One region of the Paenibacillus sp. CMM36 genome, then DNA from elsewhere that is predicted to be linked to it. Evidence: riboswitches for the same ligand, from Rfam matches in the RefSeq annotation. Region 1 holds a riboswitch; each other region holds the start of a gene.

Region 1 (7,361 bases):
ATGCTCTTCGCCCTTCTCGTCCGTTACTGTTTTATCAAGAATCTGATAAGGGGTAAAATAATTTTTAGTAGCTTGGCCCCCTTTATCAACATAAACGTTCGCATTTACATAAGGAAAATCAGCTCCCTTGAGCGATTTGTCCAGAAAGTCGAGACCGTAGTTGAATTCATGGTTGCCCACTGTAGCTGCATCATAGCCCATCAGGTTCATCATCTTGTAGACCGGATGGACACCGCCTTCTTTCTCAAAGGTTTTGTTGCGGGCCATATAATCGCCTAATGGGTTGCCCTGCAGCAAATCACCATTATCGAACAGCATACTGTTTCTTGTTTCACTACGTGCCTTCTGGATCAAACTAGCTGTACTAACCAAGCCATATTCGTTGGTTTCTTTGTCCGAATAGTAATCGTAGTTCATCAGGGACGCGTGAATATCCGTTGTTTCCATGATCCGCAAATTCACCGTAGCGCTATCACGAGAATCAATAGCTGCCCAGGATGGAGCGGCTGAAAACACCAGCATGCTACAAGCTACAACTGCTGCTGTAAACCCTTTAAACCAATTTTTACGAAATAACAAAATATACCCCTCCTCATTAAGGTGTATGCCTCATATACATACTTTTGCACATATATGTAAGCCTTGAACCCACCATTTCTATTTTAATCCAACGCCAGACAAAAGAGTAGTCATTTACTTAAAATTATTTATGAAAAAATAATTATTTTTCTCAAACATAAAAAAACCAGCAAACCTCCTAATAAAAACTCGGAGATTCACTGGTTTATCCATTTATATTCGTATTATTTCTTCCACACCTGGCGCTCCGTTTGCTGACCCACATACTCAATGCGAGTCGGATTCACGTCCAGAATGACATAATCGGGATCATCCGGTCCGGAGAACCATTCCTTCAAGGAATCGTTCCACACTTGTTTGCGCAGCCCCTCATCAGCTGTAATCTGGACGGTAGCCTCCACTTCTACAACTTCCTTCGTACCGCCAACCTCATAACCCAGCAGCAGATAAGCATTCGGATTGTCCTTTAGCTCATCCACTTTATGCGTTTTGCGATCTGTCGCCAGATGAATGTTCATTCCATCGTTAAAAAGGGCCATATAGCGTACTTTCGGTTTGCCACCCTCTACCGTACCTAACGAACAAAATTTGTTGTTATCCAAAGCCTTCACAATGGCTTGTTCCAGTTGGTTGCGATCCAATGTTTCCGTTTTACCCACAGTACAACAACTCCTTTTCACGAATTAGAATTCTCTACGGCCATGCCATTGGGCACCAGCCCATCTGAACCTACCTGCGCAGCTGTTCTGAAAATAACATGACCGGATCGAATCGGATTGATTCATACTCATTTTCAGATCAAAGCTCACAGTAAAAGTGTACCCTGTCGTTCGGCAAATGAACCGTTATCTCTCCCTTCATGCTGGACAGACCCGCATTCAAAGCATATAATCGTCGTAGTAAACCCGAATAAATGAACCCATTAAACCATACAATGCCAGGGGTGCTGGAATCGGCCGGCTGAGAGTGTGTCCCAAGACACTGACCCTTACAACCTGATCTGGGTAATGCCAGCGTAGGAATGCTTAAGCAAGATGTGCCTTTTTTACATAGGACCATCCCTTACTTTGGTATATACAAGCGCAAGCGTCCCGGAAACTCGGGGCGCTTTTTTTGTTGAAGATTAAGTTGTTGGAAAGATCACGTCCGGCAGATGTTATTTTTATGAAAATGGGAAACTTAAGCTGTCTGATTGGACGGATAACGGGTAATTAAAGGAGAGAACACTAACGATGAAGCGCATGAAAATATTAAGCCTGGGACTGATCAGTCTGTGGCTCATGGCCCTGACCCTGACCGCTTGCGGTGGAAGTCCCCCTACATCCCAAGAAGCAGCTTCCGCTACCGACACTCAAACGTCTACTCCGGCAAAGGGGCTCAAAGATGTTAAAATCGTGCTCGACTGGACACCCAATACGAATCATACGGGACTCTATGTCGCCAAGGACAAAGGATTTTACGAAAAAGCAGGTTTGAATGTCCAAATTGTTCAACCTGGTTCAGGCGGAGCCGATCAAATGGTTGCTTCTAATGCTGCACCTTTTGGTATCAGCTACCAAGAAGGCGTCACACAGGCCCGCACGCAAGGTGTGCCGCTTGTATCCATCGCTGCGGTGATTCAGCATAATACCTCAGGCTTCGCAGCCCCGGTAGATCGCGGAATTAAAAGCCCGAAAGATTTTGAAGGTAAAAAATACGGCGGTTGGGGCTCTCCCGTAGAAGAAGCGGTCATGAAATCCATCATGGATTCAGACAAAGGCGATGTGAGCAAAGTGAAGATCGTCAACATGGGCAATGCAGACTATTTTACAGCCGTGAAGCGGGATATCGACTTTGCCTGGATTTTCTACGCATGGACCGGAATTGAGGCCCAGCTTCGAGGTGAGCCTCTGGATATGCTGTATGTAAAAGATTATTCCAAAAGCCTCGATTACTATACACCTGTAATTGTGAGCAACGAACAAACGATAAAAAATGATCCCGAGCTGGTTAAAGCGTTCATGGATGCTACCGCACAAGGCTATGAATACACTATCGCCCATCCGGAAGAAGCCGCGGACATCTTAAGCAAAGCTGTACCGGAGCTGGATAAAAAACTGGTACTTGCCAGCCAAAAATGGCTAAGCCCACGTTATCAGGATGATGCCGCGCAATGGGGCGTGCAAAAAGCGGAGGTATGGCAAAACTATTCGGACTGGATGTACGAACGCAAGCTGCTCAGCAAGCCTTTGGAAGTCGATAAGGCCTTCACAAACGACTTCTTGCCCAAGCGCTGACCATTTGTTAAAACGCTAAATAAGACTGAACTAGAGAAGTGAACGAAGCGCCACTACGCAGTCGGATGGTGCTTCCCATCGCCACCGCCCCGGATTTCTTAATAAAAACTTATGATTAATGTAGAAATCCGGGGAGGTTATGCTTCCGAAGCGAGCTTTCCTACGGAAAGCTTTTAAAGCGAACGCTAACGCTTGTACAGCACCATTCCGCCCACTTCGTTCTCGTTCCACTTGGTTTATTCTTTAGTCTCATAGTATCTAAAGCGCAAAAACAGATGCGCTTGTGTGTAAAAATGCCACACAACCTATCAAAAATTAAAGTGCTTTTAAGGCGGTTGGCAGCGTAGCGGTTCATTTGAATCTAGAGAAGCGTAGCGCTCGCCTTTGCCGTGGGATTCTTACCTTTTAAAATTTATTCAAAGAATCCCATGGCAACAGCGATCGTAAGATCAAATGAAACGCGAAGCGGTCTCCCCGCCTTAAACCACCCTATTTTCTCTAAAACACTTCAAATAAAGGACAGGTGAATTCGCATGGCTAACACACTACTCAGTATTCAAGTCATCCCTAAAACTCCTAATAACGAGGACTCTTACCCGTATGTAGATAAGGCGATTGAGGTCATCCAGCGTTCCGGCGTCAAGCATCAGGTGAACCCACTGGATACGACCATGGAGGGCGAACTTGACGAGTTGCTGAAAGTGGTTAAAGAAATGCACGAGGCTTTGACGGAAGCGGGCAGTCCCAGCGTCATTTCACAGATCAAAATCGCACATAACCCACAGGGCATCAGCATGAACAAGCTGACTGAGAAATATCGCCCATGAATCCGAAAGGCAAGAGCGCATCCTGGTGGAAAAGCGTATGGCCGCCCCTTGTGGCGGTCCTCTTCTTTTTAGCGGCCTGGCAGGGGGCGGTTTCCTATTTGCATGTCGAATCCTGGCTGCTGCCTGCTCCATCCCTCATCGTACATGAGGGCATGGCCCAGACGGCGCTGCTCGGTGCCCATACATGGGCTACGATTCGTCTGACACTTGCGGGATTTGCTATAGGGACAGCAACGGGACTGTTGATCGCTATCGTTCTTCATACAATTCCTTTTCTCAAATCCGCTCTGTATCCGTTGCTAATCCTGAGCCAAAATATTCCGATCATCGCTCTAGGGCCACTGCTCATGGTGTGGTTTGGATTTGGCGTGCTGCCCAAGCTGATGGTCATTACTTTAGTATGCTTTTTTCCCGTGGCTGTAGCAGCCATGGACGGGCTGACTCGAACAGACCGTACGATGATGAACTATATGCGAATGTCGGGAGCAAGCCGTATGGCTATTTTTATGAAGCTGGAGCTACCACATTCCCTACCACAAGTGTTCTCTGGTGTTAAAATTGCTGCTACCTACAGTGTGATGGGCGCGATCATTGCCGAATGGATTGGAGCTAGTGAAGGAATTGGATATTATATGCTGCTGCAAAAATCGGCCTATCGCACGGACCTCATTTTTGCCGCTATCGGTATTATTGTTGCACTCAGCTTACTTATGTTTGTGGTTATTTTACTACTGGAGAAATGGCTGGTTCGCTGGAAACCCGATCGAGAGTAGCTTCCTCCTTAAATTAAATACACAAAGGAAAGGACGTGGCGCATATGAGTCTGCATCCGACTGAGGTATTATCACACAACGTGGCTAATGAACAACGAGCAGGGGAACAACAGAGTCCTTTAACTGCTCCTCCTGCTTTGGAATTGGACGGGATCAGCCTCGCCTTCCGCGAAAAGCGAAGCTTTCTGCCCGTACTGCAGGATGTGTCCCTAACCGTCAAGCCGGGAGAATTTGTCTCCCTCATCGGTCCATCAGGCAGCGGCAAAAGCACGCTGTTTCATATCATCGGGGGGCTACTCAGACCACAGCAGGGACGTATCCGTATGCACGGACGGGACATGACTGGTGAACGTGGGCATATCAGCTATATGCCACAGCAGCCCGCTCTTTTCCCGTGGCGTACCACGCTGGACAACGTACTGCTTGGACAGGAAAATGCTCCACGTAAAAATACAGCCTCCCCCCCCTCAGTACACCAGTGAACGCGAGCGTCGCAAAGAAGCCTTGCAATGGCTCGAGCAGGTTGGACTAGGAAAATTCGCCAAGGCGTATCCACATACCCTATCTGGTGGTATGCAGCAGCGCGCGGCCTTTCTTCGCGCACTGCTTAGCCCGCAGGAATTAATGCTTTTGGATGAGCCGTTCAGCGCACTCGATGCGCTGACACGTGCAGACATGCAGCAATGGTTATTGCGCATGTGGGAGAAGAACCGCCGCTCTGTGCTGTTCATTACCCACAGCATTGAAGAAGCGTTACTGCTCTCCGACCGCATCTATGTGCTGTCGGCGCGACCTGCTTCGGTGGTGCATGTCATAGACGTTCCCTTTCCTCGCCCGCGTAGCGAAGAAATCACCCTTGATCCGCGATTTATTGAATGGAAGCGGACCATGACCGGCTGGATGCGCGAGGAAAAACACAAACTGGACGGTGACATGGACAATGCTCAGAGCGTCTACAAGAATATCCCGGAAGATGGATTGAATCGACATGAGTGACGTAAAAGTTCAATGTGCATTGAAATGGAACAACCAAACAAAACCAGGCTTGGATTTGGCCGCAATTGAACCCGCTCCATTGATCGACGCGCACATTCATGTAGACAGCTACCCGCCTGGACAACAGGCGCTAGTGCTCGCTTCGCTTGCTGATAACAGCGTCGAAGCTGTGATAGCTGTGTCGATGCATCTGGTCTCCAGCCGAGCTAATCTACAGTTGGCGGAGCTTCACCCTGGACTAGTACGACCAGCCTTCGGCTTTCATCCTGAACAGGCTCTGCCGCCGCAAGCTGAACTTGACCTGTTGTTCAACTGGATGGACGAACATGTACAGCAGATGGTCGCCGTGGGTGAAGTCGGCTTGCCCTATTACACTCGACTGAAAGCCTTACAGAGCGGTTCAGCTTTTGACCTCGCTCCCTACATAGTGCTACTGGAGCGTTTTATCCAGTTTGCAAGCAAGCATAACAAGCCCATTATTCTGCACGCCGTTTATGAGGACGCAGACATCGCCTGTGACCTTTTGGAACGTCATGGCGTCACACAGGCGCATTTTCACTGGTTTAAAGGCTCTGCCGCCACGACTGAACGTATGGCCCGGAACGGCTATTTTGTCTCCTTTACACCAGATCTTCTGTACGAAGAAGAGATCCGCAGTTTGGCAAGACAGTATCCGTCTGATCAGATCATGGCAGAGACAGACGGTCCCTGGCCGTTCGAGGGTCCTTTTACCGGACAACAGACACATCCCCGGATGACTGCCGACGTCATTCGCGCGTACAGCAAGCTGACCCAGCAAGATGAATCTGCCGTCCATCAATTATTTTATGAAAATACGAGACGCTTTTACTCACTATCTGATGGATAAAGGTATACCAGCTGTTTACTGACTGGAAGGTTTACAACCACAACATGCAACCAAAGCAAAGAACCTCCTTATTTACGCGGAACTTCATCATACGTAAATAAGGAGGTTCTTGTATTTTCAAACGTATATAGCTCAAATACTACTTGTATTTTGCAGAGTTTTTTATCACTACTCAACTTTTATTGCTTCAAGAAACCCTTCTGTTCCAAAAATGGCTTCAACTGCAAGCGTGCTGGCTCGGTCAATCTTCCGGCCATTTGCTCAGACCATGGCGTAGAGCGTTGACCGCCCGTACGTTCCTTCAAATATTCCGCTGATGTGTGATCGTATACCTCTACAGCTTTCATCGTCTGATTTTTGTCGTAGCCGTTCATATGCAAAACACCGGACAGCGGAAGGCGTGGACGCAAGCCCGTTTCCTGATCCGGTACACCAATACACATACCGAATACTGGATACACCAGCTCTGGCAACCCTAACAACTCAGACACCTCTGCTATGTTAGTACGAATGCCGCCAATGTAGACGATGCCCAAGCCCAGTGATTCAGCGGCTACCGCTGCATTTTGTGCAGCTAACGCGGCATCAATGGTCGCAACCGTATAATTTTCAACGGACCCCTCATAGGAAGGCTGACCTGGCTGATGGTGGAGCGTGACCTGTTTCAAGCGATACAGGTCTGCGCACCATACCAAAAACGCAGGGCATTGCTCAACGTAAGCCTGCCCTCCTGCCAACTCCGCCAGTTTTGTTTTCAAAGAAGGCTCGGTAACGGCGATAACGGTATATGCCTGCACATTGCTGGACGAGGAAGCCATTTGGCCAGCTGCCACAATAGCTGCGAGCTGCTCGTCGGTAATGGGGGCTGACTTGAATTTTCGCACAGACCGGTGATTCATCAACAAGGAAATCGTATCATTCATGACTGCTTCACTCCTAATCCATAATATAAGCTCTTTATCTACTTCAAGCTGTGAGTATACGAAGAAGTTCTTGCATGCTTGCATGGCACTCCTACAAATATTATGGAACTTTCGCGAAT
Region 2 (7,361 bases), on a different contig from region 1:
GGGATTTTCTGCTACATGCACCCTCACATCTTATTTTTGGCAGGAATGGATTGCGACACGTGGTCGTGGCTCATGCGGGGATTAAGGATCATTTTATCGGCAAACAGTCGGCACGTATTTCTGATTATTGCCGTTATGGAGATACGGAAGGACAGGATGCAGACGGAAAACCAATCCGCAAAGATTGGTTCGTAGACCATGAATCGGGAGAAATAGTAGTATGGGGACATGATCCTAGACCGCAGCCTACCCTTGTGAATCAGACGGTGAATATTGATCAGGGTGTGGTATTTGGCGGTATGCTGACCGCTTATCGTTTTCCGGAAAAGGAATTTGTCAGCGTTCCGGCACATGAGAATTATGCGAATGATCCCGATAGCCCACTTGTCCGGTGGCAGAGAAAACGGTTTTCCCCGCCGAATTTACGCAAGCTCATCGCTGGTTACAGTGTACTGACGGAATCGTATGGCGAAGTGCGCGTTCAAGGAGAATCGGTCAAAACCGCTATAGATGCCGTGTCACATGTGACAGTACCGATAGAGGAACTGGTGTATATTCCACCGACCATGAGTCCTGCTCCAGCGGTGTCTGCAGAGGAAGGTTATCTGGAGCATCCGCGTGAAGCGCTGGCTTATTATCGCGGGCAAGGGGTACAAACGATGGTGGCTGAGAAAAAACATATGGGTAGCCGGGCTATTTTGCTATTATTCAAAAACGAACAGGCCGCTGTCGAGTATGTAGGCTACCCGACATTGGGCACGATCTACAGTCGGAGCGGGAGAGCTTTCTTTGAACAAAGCCTTGGGAAGCAAGTGCTGGAAAAGCTGAATGTGGATCTACGGACTGCCGGATATTTTGAACGGAACCAGACGGATTTTGTGTTGCTGGATGCGGAAATTGTACCGTGGAATCTCAAGGCTCGGGAATTGATTGCTGCACAGTATGCGCATGTGGGTGAAGCAGCTCTGCTGGATCGCAGTAAGCTGGTAGACAAGCTGAAGCAGGCGAAGGTTGCGGGCCGAGAGGTTGGAGACTGGTTGGAGGAAATGGAACAGAAGTACGCGAATGCCGTGACGTTTCAAGAGGCTTTTCAAAAATATTGCTGGGATGTGGACGGTCTGGATGAGATTCGTATCGCACCGTTTCATACGCTGGCACACAGCGGAAAGACTTTTTTCGACCATTCTCATATTTGGCATATGGAGCAAAACCGGGAGCTGGCTGGGCTGTCTTCCCTGTTTATGGAGACAGAGTATCGCGTGATCACGGACGAAGCAAGCGAGGAAGAGGTCATTCGTTGGTGGAACGAGATGACAGAGGATGGTCATGAGGGGATTGTGATCAAGCCGGAACGCTTTTTGATGAAAAATCGGGACAAGATGATTCAGCCTGCAATCAAGGTGAGAGGCCGGAAGTATTTGCACATCATTTACGGTATGGATTATCTTGCCCCTGAGAATTTAAAGCGTCTGAAGCAGCGTCGAACGAACAAAAAGGAGCGTCATGCCCTGATGGAAGGAGCGCTTGGTATGGAAGGCGTGGAACGTTTTGTCCGCAAGGATACGGTAGATCGTATTCATGAATGCGTCCTTGCCGCACTATCTCTGGAATCAGAGCCGATTGATCCAAGATTGTAGTTTGCGAGGGAGGGATTGAGATGGAAAGGGGTACACCGTTAATTGATATTGGTGTGAACTTGATGCATCGTTCGTTTCATGCAGATCGGGAACAGGTGGTAGAGAGAGCCGCGGCTGTAGGGATTTCACCGCTGATTATTACCGGGACCAGTGTCCGCAGCAGTCGGGAAGCTTCTCAGTATGCAGCGCGTTATCCGGGCAAGCTGTATGCGACAGCTGGCGTGCATCCCCATGATGCCAAAGACTGCAGTGCAGACACGATTCAGCAGCTCCGCCAGTTGGCGGGTCAGCCGCAGGTCGTATCCATAGGGGAATGCGGATTGGACTATAACCGTGATTTTTCGCCACGTGATGTGCAGCGCCGATGGTTTGTCGAGCAAATCCAACTGGCGGGTGAGCTGAAAATGCCGTTATTTCTGCATGAACGAGATGCACATGAGGACTTTGTCGCTATGCTTCGGGAGTATCAAGGGCTTGTCGATAAAGCGGTAGTGCATTGTTTTACCGGCACGGAACAGGAATTGCGTACGTATGTAGAAATGGGACTGTATATCGGAATCACCGGCTGGATTTGCGACGAACGGCGGGGGAAGCATCTGCGTGAACTGGTCAGAGATATTCCCTTGGACCGTCTGATGATTGAAACGGATGCTCCATTTTTGACCCCGCGTAATTTGCCTGTGAAGCCTAAAGAAGGGCGTAATGAGCCCATGTATCTCGCTCACATTGCTGCTACGATAGCCGAATGTACAGGTCGAAGCATGATGGAGATCGAAATCGCGACGACGGAAACGGCTAAACGTTTCTTCGGATTATAGGATTGTCAAAGCCATAGATGTGGTATATATTATAGTGAATTAAAAAGCATTGTCGGGAGCTTGAGAAAGTCAGGCTGAGAGGGTGGCCCTTGCCACTGACCGTGAAATCTGATCTGGGTAATGCCAGCGTAGAGAAACCAAGAACACTATACAGGAATGCCGCTTTTTTTTGCGGTTGTCGATAGATTCAATGTATGTCCTAGCATTTTACCTTGATCCTGACTTGGCTGGGTATCAGTGTAGTAGTTTAGACTACTGGTTATATAAGGCATATCGACGAATGATGTTTTGTATGGTGCTTCACCTTTTACTGCGCATAAAGCTTGCCTGGAGATTCAGCTCCAGACAAGCTTTTTTTCATGGCCAAGAGGCCAACTATAAGGAAAAAGGGGAGCACGCAATAATGAATACTGCTGTAAGAGCGTCCAAAGGGTTGAAACTGACGGATATTTTGGTCACGATTGTGATCGCTGTTGTGTTCGGGTTGATCTACAAAATATGGGGACCTGCCTATGATTTGATGAAACCATTGGGTCTACACGCCGAGCAACTGATGTATGGCATGTGGTTTATGGCAGGTACGTTTGCTTATCTCATCATTCGCAAGCCGGGTGTTGCGATTTTGGCAGAGGTGGCAGCGGCAACGGTCAGTGCTTTTTTGGGAAGCGAATGGGGTATGTCCACCTTGTACTATGGCCTGCTGCAAGGCTTGGGAGCGGAGCTGTTTTTTGCGGCTTTTCTGTATCGGAACGCAAACCTGTGGGTTGCTTCGCTAGCTGCGGCTGGGGCGGCTGTCACTTCTCTGATTTTAGACTTCAGCTACGGGTATATTGATCAGCTATCGACTTGGAACTATGTTTTGTATATTGGATTTCGGATGATTGGCAGTATTGTGATTGCCGGGGTATTCGCGTTCTATCTGGCTAAGGCATTGGAGGTAACCGGAGTCACGCGAAGTTTGAGGCCTGCAACGGAACAAGATTATAAGGGGCTGGATTGATGAGCCGGGCAACCGAAGATGTGGTGGCTTCGATCACCCGGCTACGGTTGAAATTCCCCGGTGAGCAAGAGCTGCTTTTTCACAATATGTCTTTGTCTGTCCGCAAGGGGGAAAAGCTGCTGCTACTGGGACCGAGTGGATGCGGTAAATCAACACTGCTCCAAGTGTTAAGCGGTCTGATTCCACGCACGATAGAAGTGCCTATGAAATGCGATGCTGCTGTAATCCCAAGTGTCTCAGGTATTGTATTTCAAGATCCTGATACGCAGTTCTGTATGTCATATGCAGATGAGGAACTGGCTTTTGTGTTGGAAAATAATCAGGTTCCCCGGGAGCAGATGCGATCCCGTATTCGCGAGCTGCTGATACAGGTGGGTCTATCGACGGATGATATACATATGCCCATTGGCAGCATGTCACAGGGAATGAAGCAGCGGCTGGCGATTGCGTCTGTGCTGGCTATGGAGCCAGAAGTGCTTTTTCTGGATGAGCCCACGGCTTTGTTGGACGAGGAAGGCACTACACAGGTGTGGGATACCATTCGCAACATTTCGGTAGACCAGACACTGGTGATTGTGGAGCATAAAATTAATGAAATTGTCCATGATGTGGATCGGATTGTGGTGCTTTCTGCTCAAGGGGAGATCATTGCAGATGGAAGGGCCCAAGAAGTATTTCATGTGCACCGGCAGGCATTGTCCGAGTACGGCGTGTGGTATCCGGGAGTATGGAATGAAGCGTCTTCGCCACGTTGGAGTGAAGCAGTGACGCAACAGAATGGTGCGGGGACTGATGTGCTGGAGCTGGAACATTTTAGCGGCCTCCGCGGTTTAAGTTCAGTGATTTATGTGGAGCATGCGCAGGTGAAGCCTGGCGACTGGATTGGCGTGGTTGGTGAAAACGGGGCTGGCAAAAGCTCGCTACTGCTCTCCATGATGCGCTTACTTCGCACACAGGGACGTTATAGCGTGCGCGGAATTGAGGCAGGCAGTACAGAACAACTGGCAGAGCGTATCGGGTTCGCGTTTCAAAATCCCGAGCTGCAATTTGTAGCGCATACCGTACGAAAGGAACTAGAGTATTCGTTACCCAAGAGCTTGTATACTGTTGAACAGTGCCGGGAACGGGTCGATCGGATGCTCGTACAGTTCGGACTGGAGCGGCTGGACGAGCGGCATCCGTATCAGCTTTCGTTAGGCCAAAAAAGGCGGTTGAGTATTGCTACGGCTATGATTCGTGAGCCGGAAGTGCTGCTGCTCGATGAACCGACCTTTGGGCAGGATGCGCGTAATACCTTTGTCATGCTGGATATGTTGGAGCAGCTGAGAGCGGCAGGCACGGCCATTGTGATGGTCACCCATGACCCGGAAATTGTCCGTCGATATTGTACCGATACATGGCGGATTCAGAAAGGGGAACTACAGTATGAACCTGTCCTTTCCCCATCATAAAACATGGCTGCATCGCGTGAATCCGGGCCTAAAGCTCGTGATGTTTTCCATCCTGTTTGTGGTCGTTATAGTCATTCATGATCCGAATGTCATGTTTAATGTTGCGTGTGCTATGCTGTTGCTGCTTGTCTGGTCAGGCCATCCATGGAAGAGGCTGCTGCTATACGGGTCTCCCTTTATATTGGTGTTTATTTCAACTTCAACGGGCATGATGATGTTCGGCAAAGGGGTGACGACCTGGTGGACATGGGGCTTGATCCATGTGACGCAGGAAAGCTTTTACCGAGGCATGCATCTGGGCTTTCGTGCGCTGAGTATGGCTGCGGTAGGTTTGTTGTTTGGTTTAACGACTCGTCCAGTGGACCTTTTTTATTCACTGATGCAGCAATGGAAGCTCCCTCCGAAGTATGCATACAGCTTTTTGGCAGCCATGCGGTTGATGCCTATGATGGTGGAGGAATTCCAGGCATTGAGACAAGCCCACCGTATTCGAGGTTTACATCAGCATGTGTCCAAATGGAATATGTATGCCACGCTTCGCAGGTATGCGATTCCGCTACTCGCTCAAAGTATTCGGCGTGCCCAGCGCATTGCTATTGCTATGGAAGCCAAGGGTTTTACCAATGAAACCAAGCGAACGTATTATTATGCGATCGGCTATTCGGCTATAGATATTGTATTCATATTCTATTTTGTCGTCATGCTTACGCTGGCTTGGGGACTTGGGATTTGCTTTCCTTATGTAGGGGTGTGGGATGTACGTTAATTGTTGTCAAAAGGCTTTGCCCGTTTTCTGCTCTGTGGTATATTAATGCAATGGGAATTGACGGCTCGTACAGACCCGCCTGGGCTGGCGGGCTTATTACATTTTCCCTGAGAAATGGATCATCAGGAGGCCAGGTTTCATGATTACGCTGCATCAGGTAAACAAGCATTATACCACCTCAAGCGGCCAATTTCATGCGGTTCAATCCGTGTCCCTTCAAGTGGAGAAGGGGGAAATCCACGGTATTATAGGTGCCAGCGGTGCCGGTAAGTCTACCTTGCTCCGGTTGATGAATGTATTGGAAAGGCCGGATGAGGGAAACGTGGTTGTGAACGGGGAAGATCTGACTCGCATGCCGGAAAAACGTCTCCGTGAAGCGCGGCGATCCATAGGGATGATTTTTCAGCATTATCATCTTGTTCACAATCGGACGGTCAGTGGAAATGTAGCAATGCCGTTGGAGCTGGCAGGTGTCGCGAAAAAAGAGAGAGCAGAACGTGTGCGCGAATGCCTGCAATTCGTCGGTTTAGCTGATAAAGCAGAACAGTATCCGGCACAATTGAGCGGAGGCCAAAAGCAACGTGTAGCGATAGCCAGAGCGCTGGCGAATCGACCTGCGGTGCTGCTGTGTGATGAGCCGACCTCGGCGCTTGATCCGCAGACGACCGCGGATATTCTGGGCGTGTTACGGGAGATCAACCGTGAACTGGGAGTTACCATTGTAATTGTAACGCACGATATGGACGTGGTACGCAACATTTGTACCCATGTATCAGAAATGCGGGATGGACAGCTGCTTTCCACGCAACGTGTAGCTGACGCTGCGGTAGGTTCAACAGCGAAAGCAGGTGAAGCTGATGAATGAAATGCTGAACATCATTGCGCAATATCAGTCTGAGATATGGAAAGCCATCGCAGAGACGTTTATTATGGTGGGGATTTCTATCGCAGCAGCTGTACTGTTAGGGCTTCCGGCAGGAACGATTTTGTATTTGTGCGGCAAAGGGCAAAAATATGAAAATCGACTGCTGTTCACCCTATTGAACAGTGTGGTCAATGTCATCCGCTCGTTCCCGTTTTTGCTGCTCGTCGTGTTTATGATTCCATTTACACGTCTGGTCGTAGGGACGGCGCTGGGTACGATGGCTGCTACGGTTCCCTTGTCAGTGGTGGCCATCGCCTATTATTCGAGGCTGGTGGAGCAATCATTGCTTGAGGTGCCGAAGGGTGTAATTGAAGCCGCTACTTCTATGGGGGCATCCACTCTTCAGCTTATCTTCAAATTTCTGTACGTGGAAGCTCGTTCTGGGCTTGTACTGGGTTTGACCACGTCCACCATTAGCTTCATCTCCTACTCCACGGTGATGGGCATTGTGGGTGGCGGCGGGGTAGGCGATTTTGCCATCCGCTACGGTTACCAGCGTTTTGAAACAGGCTTGATGGCGTTCACCATCGTCGTCATGATTATTTTCGTACAAACGATCCAGTTCACCGGAAGCACCATATCCCGCCGGATCGACAAGCGGTAAATGGTTTATGAATCTCTTCATTAACACTTGCACCGCCCACTATGGGAAATAAAAATGACTTTACAGTGCCTCCAAAGCGGAGCGGGCAGAATTGTTCTGGAGAAGCGTCAGCGATCGGAAGAACAATCTGCACGCGAAGCGGCTATGCTGTAACTCATTT
Region 3 (7,361 bases), on a different contig from region 1:
ATACAACATGTCGATAGAGATACAAAACAAAATGAATAAATTCGTCATAAGGCTATCGGTGAAATCCTGACCCAATGACTTCCATAGCCCAGAAGGGATATGTTCTCCACTGGTTGTGAATAAGGACAAGCCACGAGCCGAAACGATCCAGCCGTGGAGTAGCGACAGCAACATTCCCCCACAGCTCGCCAATAGTAGGGCTTCCAGCTTTAACCCCAGTGCAGCCAGAACAAAAAACAAGCTCAGCTTCCCTATTACTTCAATGTAATAGTTCACATTGAGCGCCAACATGCGTTCCCTACCCTGTAAATCTCCACGGCACGAACTCACCAAAATATGTAGGCCGATCAAGCCATACAGCATGAATAGCGGGGCGGAATCGACGCCTAAAAGCGAGCGCAATAACGGATGAATGATGAGTAAAATGATCATGGCAAGCACAGTTAGCACCAATGGTGCTTTTAGTAATAGAGAACCGAGCGGTAAGCTACGTAGCGCAAGCATCTTGCCACCCTTGGATACCAGCTTGGCGGTCAATAGCTGGATGGATAAGCCCAAAACGGACAACAGTGCAAAGAGGGCCAGCAGCGCATTCGCTTGACCATAGGCTTGTCCGGTAAGATACCAGCTCGCTGCAATGTGGAAGAAAAAATTAAACCCGTTAAGCAGCACATTAAAGAGAGGAAACATCAACGAACGCAATCGGTTGTTCACGTTGTTATCTCACCCGCCGATCCAGTCGCCAAATATCAATGATAGAGCGCAAAAAACGAATAGAATCCTTCCAGACATGGATGTGCGATCCATCGCGGTCAATACATTTGACGGGTAATTGCAGCACACGAAGCTGGAGTCGCTTGGCAATAAACATCATTTCTAGATCCAGCGCCAATCCGAGCTGTTCCTTTAAATGCGGAAACATCCGTTTCACTGCAACCGAACTCATCACTTTAAGCCCAGTCTGGGAATCCACCACACCTGTGGGTAAAAAAGGACGTGAAATGACCCGCTTACCAAAGCTGACAACAGATCGCAATAAAGACCGATTCTCGGCGGTCATATCCTTGGTTCCGATCACGACATCATAATAGCCCTGCTGAACAACATTAATCATTCTGGCAATATCCTCAATAAAAAAGGAGTCGTCCGCGTCCACAAATACGTAGTAATCCGCACCAATGGTCCGCATCCCTTCCAGATACGTCCCTGCCTTACGTGTATTGCGTCCCAATTCCCTTGTTTGAAGCAGCGGACTAAGATTCTGATTAATCCGGTTTACGGATAAGTCCGTTGCTGCCTCCAGCGCTTTAATCAAGGCATGGGTGCCATCGTGGCTGCCATCATCAATGAGATAAATCGAACCTTCAATAATATGGCTACGGATAAAGGCTTGCAGTCGTTCAGCAAAGGTTTTGACATGAACAAAACGTTGCTCTTCGTTATATACAGACAAGATAAATGCAATATGTTGGCTTTTGGTCGAATACTCGGGATAGAGCAAGCTTTGTATTTCCGAAAGCATTTCTTCGGTGTCATTGGCTTGCCAAAATAGCAGTCGCAAACGGCCTACTCCGGTGATTTGCACCATATGCTGATCACTGAACGGAAATGTTACATCCGTCACCAGTAACAATGGCATTTGCGGAAATTGGCTGCGGATCTGATTGGCTTTCCGCACCGCCTCCCCCGGCTCCCTATAATCAATCAAGCAGCAACATGCGTTCTCGTAGACTGAAGCTGCCTCCGTGTCCTTGCACTGTATATATTGGTAAAAATAAATTACATTGGGATAATCAATAGCCCTGTCGTTATCGCTAAAAATGGCTATAGGTCCCTGCACACAAACCTCTCCTTTTCCTCCGAATAGTTCTATTTTGTTGAAAAAGAATTAAAAATGTTTGTTTATAGGGGTTAAATTAATGCCCAAATACTTCATATTTTCTTAACAAAATAGCTGACACTCCATGATATATAAGGGAATAAGAGAAGAATAACTGATTTTCATATTTGATAAAAACAGAGTATTTAGACCCGATTCATTAGAACCAAAATCCTCAGTATTAATTAGCGAATCCATACTGAAAGTTAGTCCTTTTAGATCAATAGAAAGAAATGAATATGGTTATTTTGTCATATATAAATAAACGAATAAAACAAATTGACACGTCCATACTATGGATAACATGTCATCTTTCGTTATGAATAGTTATGTAAATGAACAGAAGGAAGGTCTTTCTATGGAAGCTTTTTATGTCAATCGCGATGGGTCATTATCTACTCCTTTACGGGGGAAGGATGTGTTGGCAAATCCCCTTTTGAACAAAGGCGTTGCTTTTACAGAAGAAGAACGCAAAGAACTGGGTTTGGATGGAATCCTTCCTCCCACCGTCCTTTCATTAGAGAAACAGAGCGTACGGGCATATCAGCAGTTTCTGGCACAACCCACCATGCTGCGTAAAAATGCTTCTCTCAACGACCTTCATAATCGAAATGTCGTACTCTACTACCGGCTGTTAACCGATCATTTGAGTGAAATGCTGCCCGTAGTCTACACGCCGACCGTAGGAACTGCGATTCAAGAATACAGTCACGAGTACAACCGTCCTGGGGGCGTATATTTGTCGATAGATAATCCGAACGGTATTGGACAAGCATTCTATAATTCCGGTTTGAGCGGCGAGGATGTGGACCTGATCGTCGTGACGGATTCCGAAAGTATTTTGGGGATTGGGGACTGGGGTGTCGGGGGGATTAACATTGCTATTGGCAAACTTGCAGTGTATACGGCTGCGGCAGGCATTCATCCCGGGCGGGTGCTGCCCATTGTACTGGATGTAGGTACGAATAATGAAAAGTTGCTGAATGATCCACTGTACATCGGAAACCGCCATAAACGGGTTCGCGGAGAAGCCTATAACCAGTTTATTGATACTTTTATCAGCAAAACGTTAGCGCAATTCCCGAAGGCGCTTTTACATTGGGAAGATGTGGGTAGCGTAAATGCACGCCATATTATAGGAAAATACGGTCAAAGTATACTCACCTTCAACGATGATATACAAGGTACAGGAGCGGTGACCTTGGCTGCAATTCTTTCGGCGGTGGGTGTCACCAAGACTCCGCTGCGTGAGCAAAAGGTACTTGTCTTCGGCCCAGGAGCAGCAGGGATCGGTAACGCTGACCAAATTCGGGGCGCTATGATCGCGGATGGTCTTTTGGAGGAGGATTCATTCAAGTCCTTTTGGGCTTTTGATTACCGCGGGCTGTTAACGGACGATATGGAAGATGTCCTGGATTATCAGAAACCGTATGTACGTAAAAAAGAGGAAGTCAGCTCATGGACGCGGTCGGATGACGGCAAAATACCGCTGCTGGAGGTCATCCGTCAGGTGAAGCCTACCATATTAATCGGAACTTCTGGAGTAGCCGGTGCCTTTTCTGAAGAGATCATCAAAGAGATGGCGAAGCATGTAGAACGCCCGATCATTATGCCCATGTCCAATCCTACAAATCTTGCAGAAGCTATACCTGAGGATCTAATACGGTGGACCGATGGCAAGGCATTAATTGCTACCGGAAGCCCCTTTGACCCCGTCACTTATAACGGTACGAAATTTGAAATTGGACAGGCGAACAATGCCTTTGTGTTCCCGGGACTGGGTCTGGGTGCGATTGTGGTTAAAGCCAAAAGGATTACCCCTGCGATGTTTACAGCCGCAGCAGATGCCGTTGCCAATGGCGTAGATTCGAATAAGCCTGGCGGTGCGTTGCTCCCTCATATCCAAAAATTACGTGATGTTTCGTACGTTGTTGCGGTTGCGGTAGCGAAAGCAGCGATTCAGGATCAGGTAGCTCAGGCACACATTTCAAATGTTGAACAAGCTATACGGGATGCAATGTGGAAACCGGAATATGTCAAGGTCAAAGCAGTGGAAAGCGTAATACATCACCCTCACTAATGCTCCATTTAAGAAAGAGATTGCCTTGTTCAGACAGGCAGAATACGTCAGTTCAAGCAAGGAGAATCAATCTATGAGTGTCGGACATATCTTGTATATTTTGGTGCCGATTTTTTTCGTTATTATTTTAGGGTGGTTAGCGGGGCATTACAAAAGCTTTGATGCCTCTTCCTCCAAAACCCTAAATGCGCTCGTTACCAAATTTGCACTACCTGCGCATCTATTCATCGGTATTACGACAACGGACAGGAAAGCGCTCATCGAGCAATGGCCATTCCTGCTGGCCCTGTTCATTGGCATTGTCGGCTTTTTTACCGTTCTCCTTCTACTGTCCCGCTTTGCGGGGAAGCAGTCGGTCAAGGATGCCGCCATGTTTGCTTTGAACTCGGCACAGCCGACCTTTGCTTTTATGGGCATTCCTGTGCTTGGAGCCATCTACGGTTCCGCTGCTGTCGCCATTCCGATTGCGCTTACCGGGATCGTAGTCAATGCCGTCCTTGACCCGGCGGCTACCATTATAGCTACCGTAGCCAGCAGGAATTCAGGCAAAGAACGGAACGGTCACCTCGGAAGGTTAATCTGGGACTCCATTCTTCATGGATTAAAAGAACCGCTGGCGCTGGTTCCACTGATTGGTGTAATTTTGACCTTGTTCGGCTTCCATTCACCGGATTTGTTGAACAAATCGTTGAATCAAATCGGAGACATTACGTCCGGGGCCGCTTTATTCGCTGTCGGAGTGACCATTGGCGTACGCAACATTAGTTTTAGTGTAAGTGCCTTTGCCATCGCACTGTTAAAAACAATTGTACAGCCTTTATTAATGCTGCTGATCGCCTACCTGTGCGGTCTGTCGTCTGCAGATACTGTGAAGGCAGTTCTGCTCGTTTCCTTCCCGGGTTCAGCAGTCGCTGCTATGATCGCCACCCGTTTTGAAAGCCTGGAATCAGAAACAGCCTCCTCCTTTGTCATCAGTGCTGTCATATCGCTCGTTACACTCCCAGTACTGATTTCTCTATTGGTATAAATGCTGATTATTTGGACATTGGAGCCTGCCGCGAATTCCTTCGTGTAGACGGAACTGATCTTCTCCAGCGCCTTTTTCCCTCTCGGAAGCGAACTTCAGCTCTGTCGTTTGGCCCTTGACCAGATAGACATGTTTGACATAGCGTATGAACGTATGTACAGTAATAGTCAAAAGAATAGAAGTCCACTAGGGGAGCCGCTATGGCTGAGACAAGAACGTATCTTGGACCCTTTGAACCTGATCTAGTTCGTACTAGCGTAGGAAAGTGGAGCCTTCGTATATAAGGTTTCAAGCGTTTTTTGCGTATTGGGCCTATTGTTGAAGCCGCTCCATTTTTCTGGGGCGGCTTTTTAGCGTTGTTCCGGAATTATATTCTTACAGGACTTCTTGCTCTTCAATTTTATGGAGGTGGCGAAATTGAGTTTTACACAAGAACTCCGTCGGCAGGCGGACGGCATTTTTCAAGCGATTTTTGAGCATCCCTTTGTGAGAGGTATTGCTGAAGGAAGTTTGACAAGGGGACAGCTGATTCACTATGTAAAACAGGACTTTGAATATTTGAACGCCTACATGCGGATATACGGCATCGCAATCTCCAAATGCACGAATCGGGAGGACATGGATGTATTTAATGAACAAATCTCTTTTATTCTCCACAGCGAGGTTCATCCGCATCAAAATTTCTGTGCTGTCGCAGGGGTGACCTATGAAGAATTGCAGGGATATCCGCTCGCTCCGTCGGCTCATCACTATATCCGGCACATGCTGACGGTTGCGCATGAGGGCAACCTGGGCGAGATCTTGGCTGTGCTGCTGCCATGTATGTGGACGTATGCCGAGATTGGCCGCAGGCTGCTAGATGAAGTAAAGCCGGATAAGTCCCATCCGTTCTATGAATGGATTGGCTTTTATGGAGACCAGCTTGATGATACAACACTCAAGTTCCGAGAACGTGTAGATGCTTGGGCGGAAGGGGCAACGGCTGCTGAGCGGGAGCGGATGATTGAGCATTTTATACTGAGCTGCCAGCTGGAATATAAGTTCTGGGACATGGCTTATAAGCAGGAAGAATGGCCGGTCCAGATGCAGGCAGCGGTCTTGGAATAGTCAGCCTGTCAATTCGATGAGTGAAGTACGGTTAATGTCCTGTTAAACCACCAACTATAGAGAGGATAATCATGATGAGTACATGGGAAAAAAGTTATTCGGATCTCCTAACGAAGGTACAAAATAGCAAACCCCTCGTTCACAATATCACCAATGTGGTAGTCACCAACTTTACCGCCAACGGCCTGTATGCATTGGGTGCCTCCCCAGTGATGGCCTATGCACCCGAGGAAGTAGCAGACATGGCAAAAATAGCGGGAGCCGTCGTATTAAACATCGGTACGCTGAACCGCGAACTGGTGGATGCCATGATCATTGCTGGACAATCAGCAAATGCACACGGTGTTCCAGTCCTGCTAGATCCGGTCGGTGCGGGAGCAACGAGCTTTAGAACCGAGTCTGCACTGCGAATCCTGAATGAAGTCAAAATCTCCTTGGTACGAGGCAACGCGGCCGAAGTCGCGCATCTTGTTGGAGAAGCGCGTGAGATTAAAGGCGTAGATGCTGGTGACAGTGCTGACAGCGGCCATGTCGATCTGGCAATTCGGGCTGCTCGAGTGCTCAATACAATGGTTGTCATCACTGGAAAAGAAGACGTCATCACCGATGGGGCCGAAGCACGAATGATAAGCGGCGGAGACGTACTGCTCACGAAGGTAACCGGAGCAGGCTGCCTGCTGACCTCTGTGTTAGGTGCCTTTGCAGCTGTTGAACCCAACCTGCTGCTCGCAGGTACAGCAGGCTTGGCATTTTACGGTGCAGCAGCTTCCCGAGCCGCAGCACGTACCGCAGAACTGGGGCCCGGAAGCTTCCAGATTGCCTTTCTCGACGAGCTCGCCAAACTACATACAGGTTCGCTAGAGGGGCATGTCAAGGTCCGTGAAGCCGGAACAACCACAGCAGGTGGTGCGCGATGACAGACGTTCGTGTACCCAGAGCTCTGACGATTGCCGGTTCGGACAGTGGCGGCGGGGCCGGAATTCAGGCCGATCTCAAAACCTTTCAAGAGCTTGGCGTATACGGTATGTCGGCTATTACGGCCGTTACCGTACAGAATACTTTAGGGGTCCACGGCGTATATCCGCTGCCACCGGAAGCAACAGCGGAACAGATCGAAGCTGTAGGATTAGACCTTGGAGTGGATGCCCTGAAGACTGGCATGCTGTTTAATGCGGGTATCATCCGTCTTGTGAGCGAGCAGATCCGAAAGTTCGGCTGGAAAAAGGTCGTCGTCGATCCCGTGATGATTGCCAAGGGAGGCGCTGAAC

The links. Region 1 has a riboswitch for thiamine pyrophosphate ahead of ACWA2B_RS07625 (ABC transporter substrate-binding protein). Riboswitches for the same ligand answer to the same signal wherever they lie in the genome.
Region 2: it holds a riboswitch for thiamine pyrophosphate, as region 1 does, so the genes downstream of both, ACWA2B_RS19925 (ECF transporter S component) here and ACWA2B_RS07625 (ABC transporter substrate-binding protein) in region 1, are expected to answer to the same signal.
Region 3: it holds a riboswitch for thiamine pyrophosphate, as region 1 does, so the genes downstream of both, tenA (thiaminase II) here and ACWA2B_RS07625 (ABC transporter substrate-binding protein) in region 1, are expected to answer to the same signal.

What each region holds. Positions count from the first base shown of each region.
Region 1 covers NZ_JBSEDY010000003.1:53,307-60,667, reverse strand. Annotated here, with positions in the region: gene ACWA2B_RS07635 (bifunctional 2',3'-cyclic-nucleotide 2'-phosphodiesterase/3'-nucleotidase) at 1-579, opposite strand, end outside; gene ACWA2B_RS07630 (pyridoxamine 5'-phosphate oxidase family protein) at 804-1,238, opposite strand; TPP riboswitch at 1,509-1,618, shown strand; gene ACWA2B_RS07625 (ABC transporter substrate-binding protein) at 1,812-2,855, shown strand; gene ACWA2B_RS07620 (MTH1187 family thiamine-binding protein) at 3,389-3,682, shown strand; gene ACWA2B_RS07615 (ABC transporter permease) at 3,679-4,455, shown strand; partial or broken gene ACWA2B_RS07610 (ABC transporter ATP-binding protein) at 4,500-5,451, shown strand; gene ACWA2B_RS07605 (TatD family hydrolase) at 5,444-6,319, shown strand; gene nfsA (oxygen-insensitive NADPH nitroreductase) at 6,499-7,242, opposite strand.
Region 2 covers NZ_JBSEDY010000011.1:62,357-69,717, reverse strand. Annotated here, with positions in the region: gene ACWA2B_RS19935 (polynucleotide kinase-phosphatase) at 1-1,637, shown strand, start outside; gene ACWA2B_RS19930 (TatD family hydrolase) at 1,658-2,455, shown strand; TPP riboswitch at 2,499-2,608, shown strand; gene ACWA2B_RS19925 (ECF transporter S component) at 2,859-3,455, shown strand; gene ACWA2B_RS19920 (ABC transporter ATP-binding protein) at 3,455-4,906, shown strand; gene ACWA2B_RS19915 (energy-coupling factor transporter transmembrane component T family protein) at 4,881-5,672, shown strand; gene ACWA2B_RS19910 (methionine ABC transporter ATP-binding protein) at 5,812-6,537, shown strand; gene ACWA2B_RS19905 (methionine ABC transporter permease) at 6,530-7,201, shown strand.
Region 3 covers NZ_JBSEDY010000005.1:88,744-96,104, forward strand. Annotated here, with positions in the region: partial or broken gene ACWA2B_RS12385 (transporter) at 1-714, opposite strand, end outside; gene ACWA2B_RS12390 (glycosyltransferase) at 719-1,840, opposite strand; gene ACWA2B_RS12395 (NAD-dependent malic enzyme) at 2,238-3,959, shown strand; gene ACWA2B_RS12400 (AEC family transporter) at 4,033-4,986, shown strand; gene ACWA2B_RS12405 (hypothetical protein) at 4,975-5,157, opposite strand; TPP riboswitch at 5,165-5,267, shown strand; gene tenA (thiaminase II) at 5,404-6,093, shown strand; gene thiM (hydroxyethylthiazole kinase) at 6,168-7,010, shown strand; gene thiD (bifunctional hydroxymethylpyrimidine kinase/phosphomethylpyrimidine kinase) at 7,007-7,361, shown strand, end outside.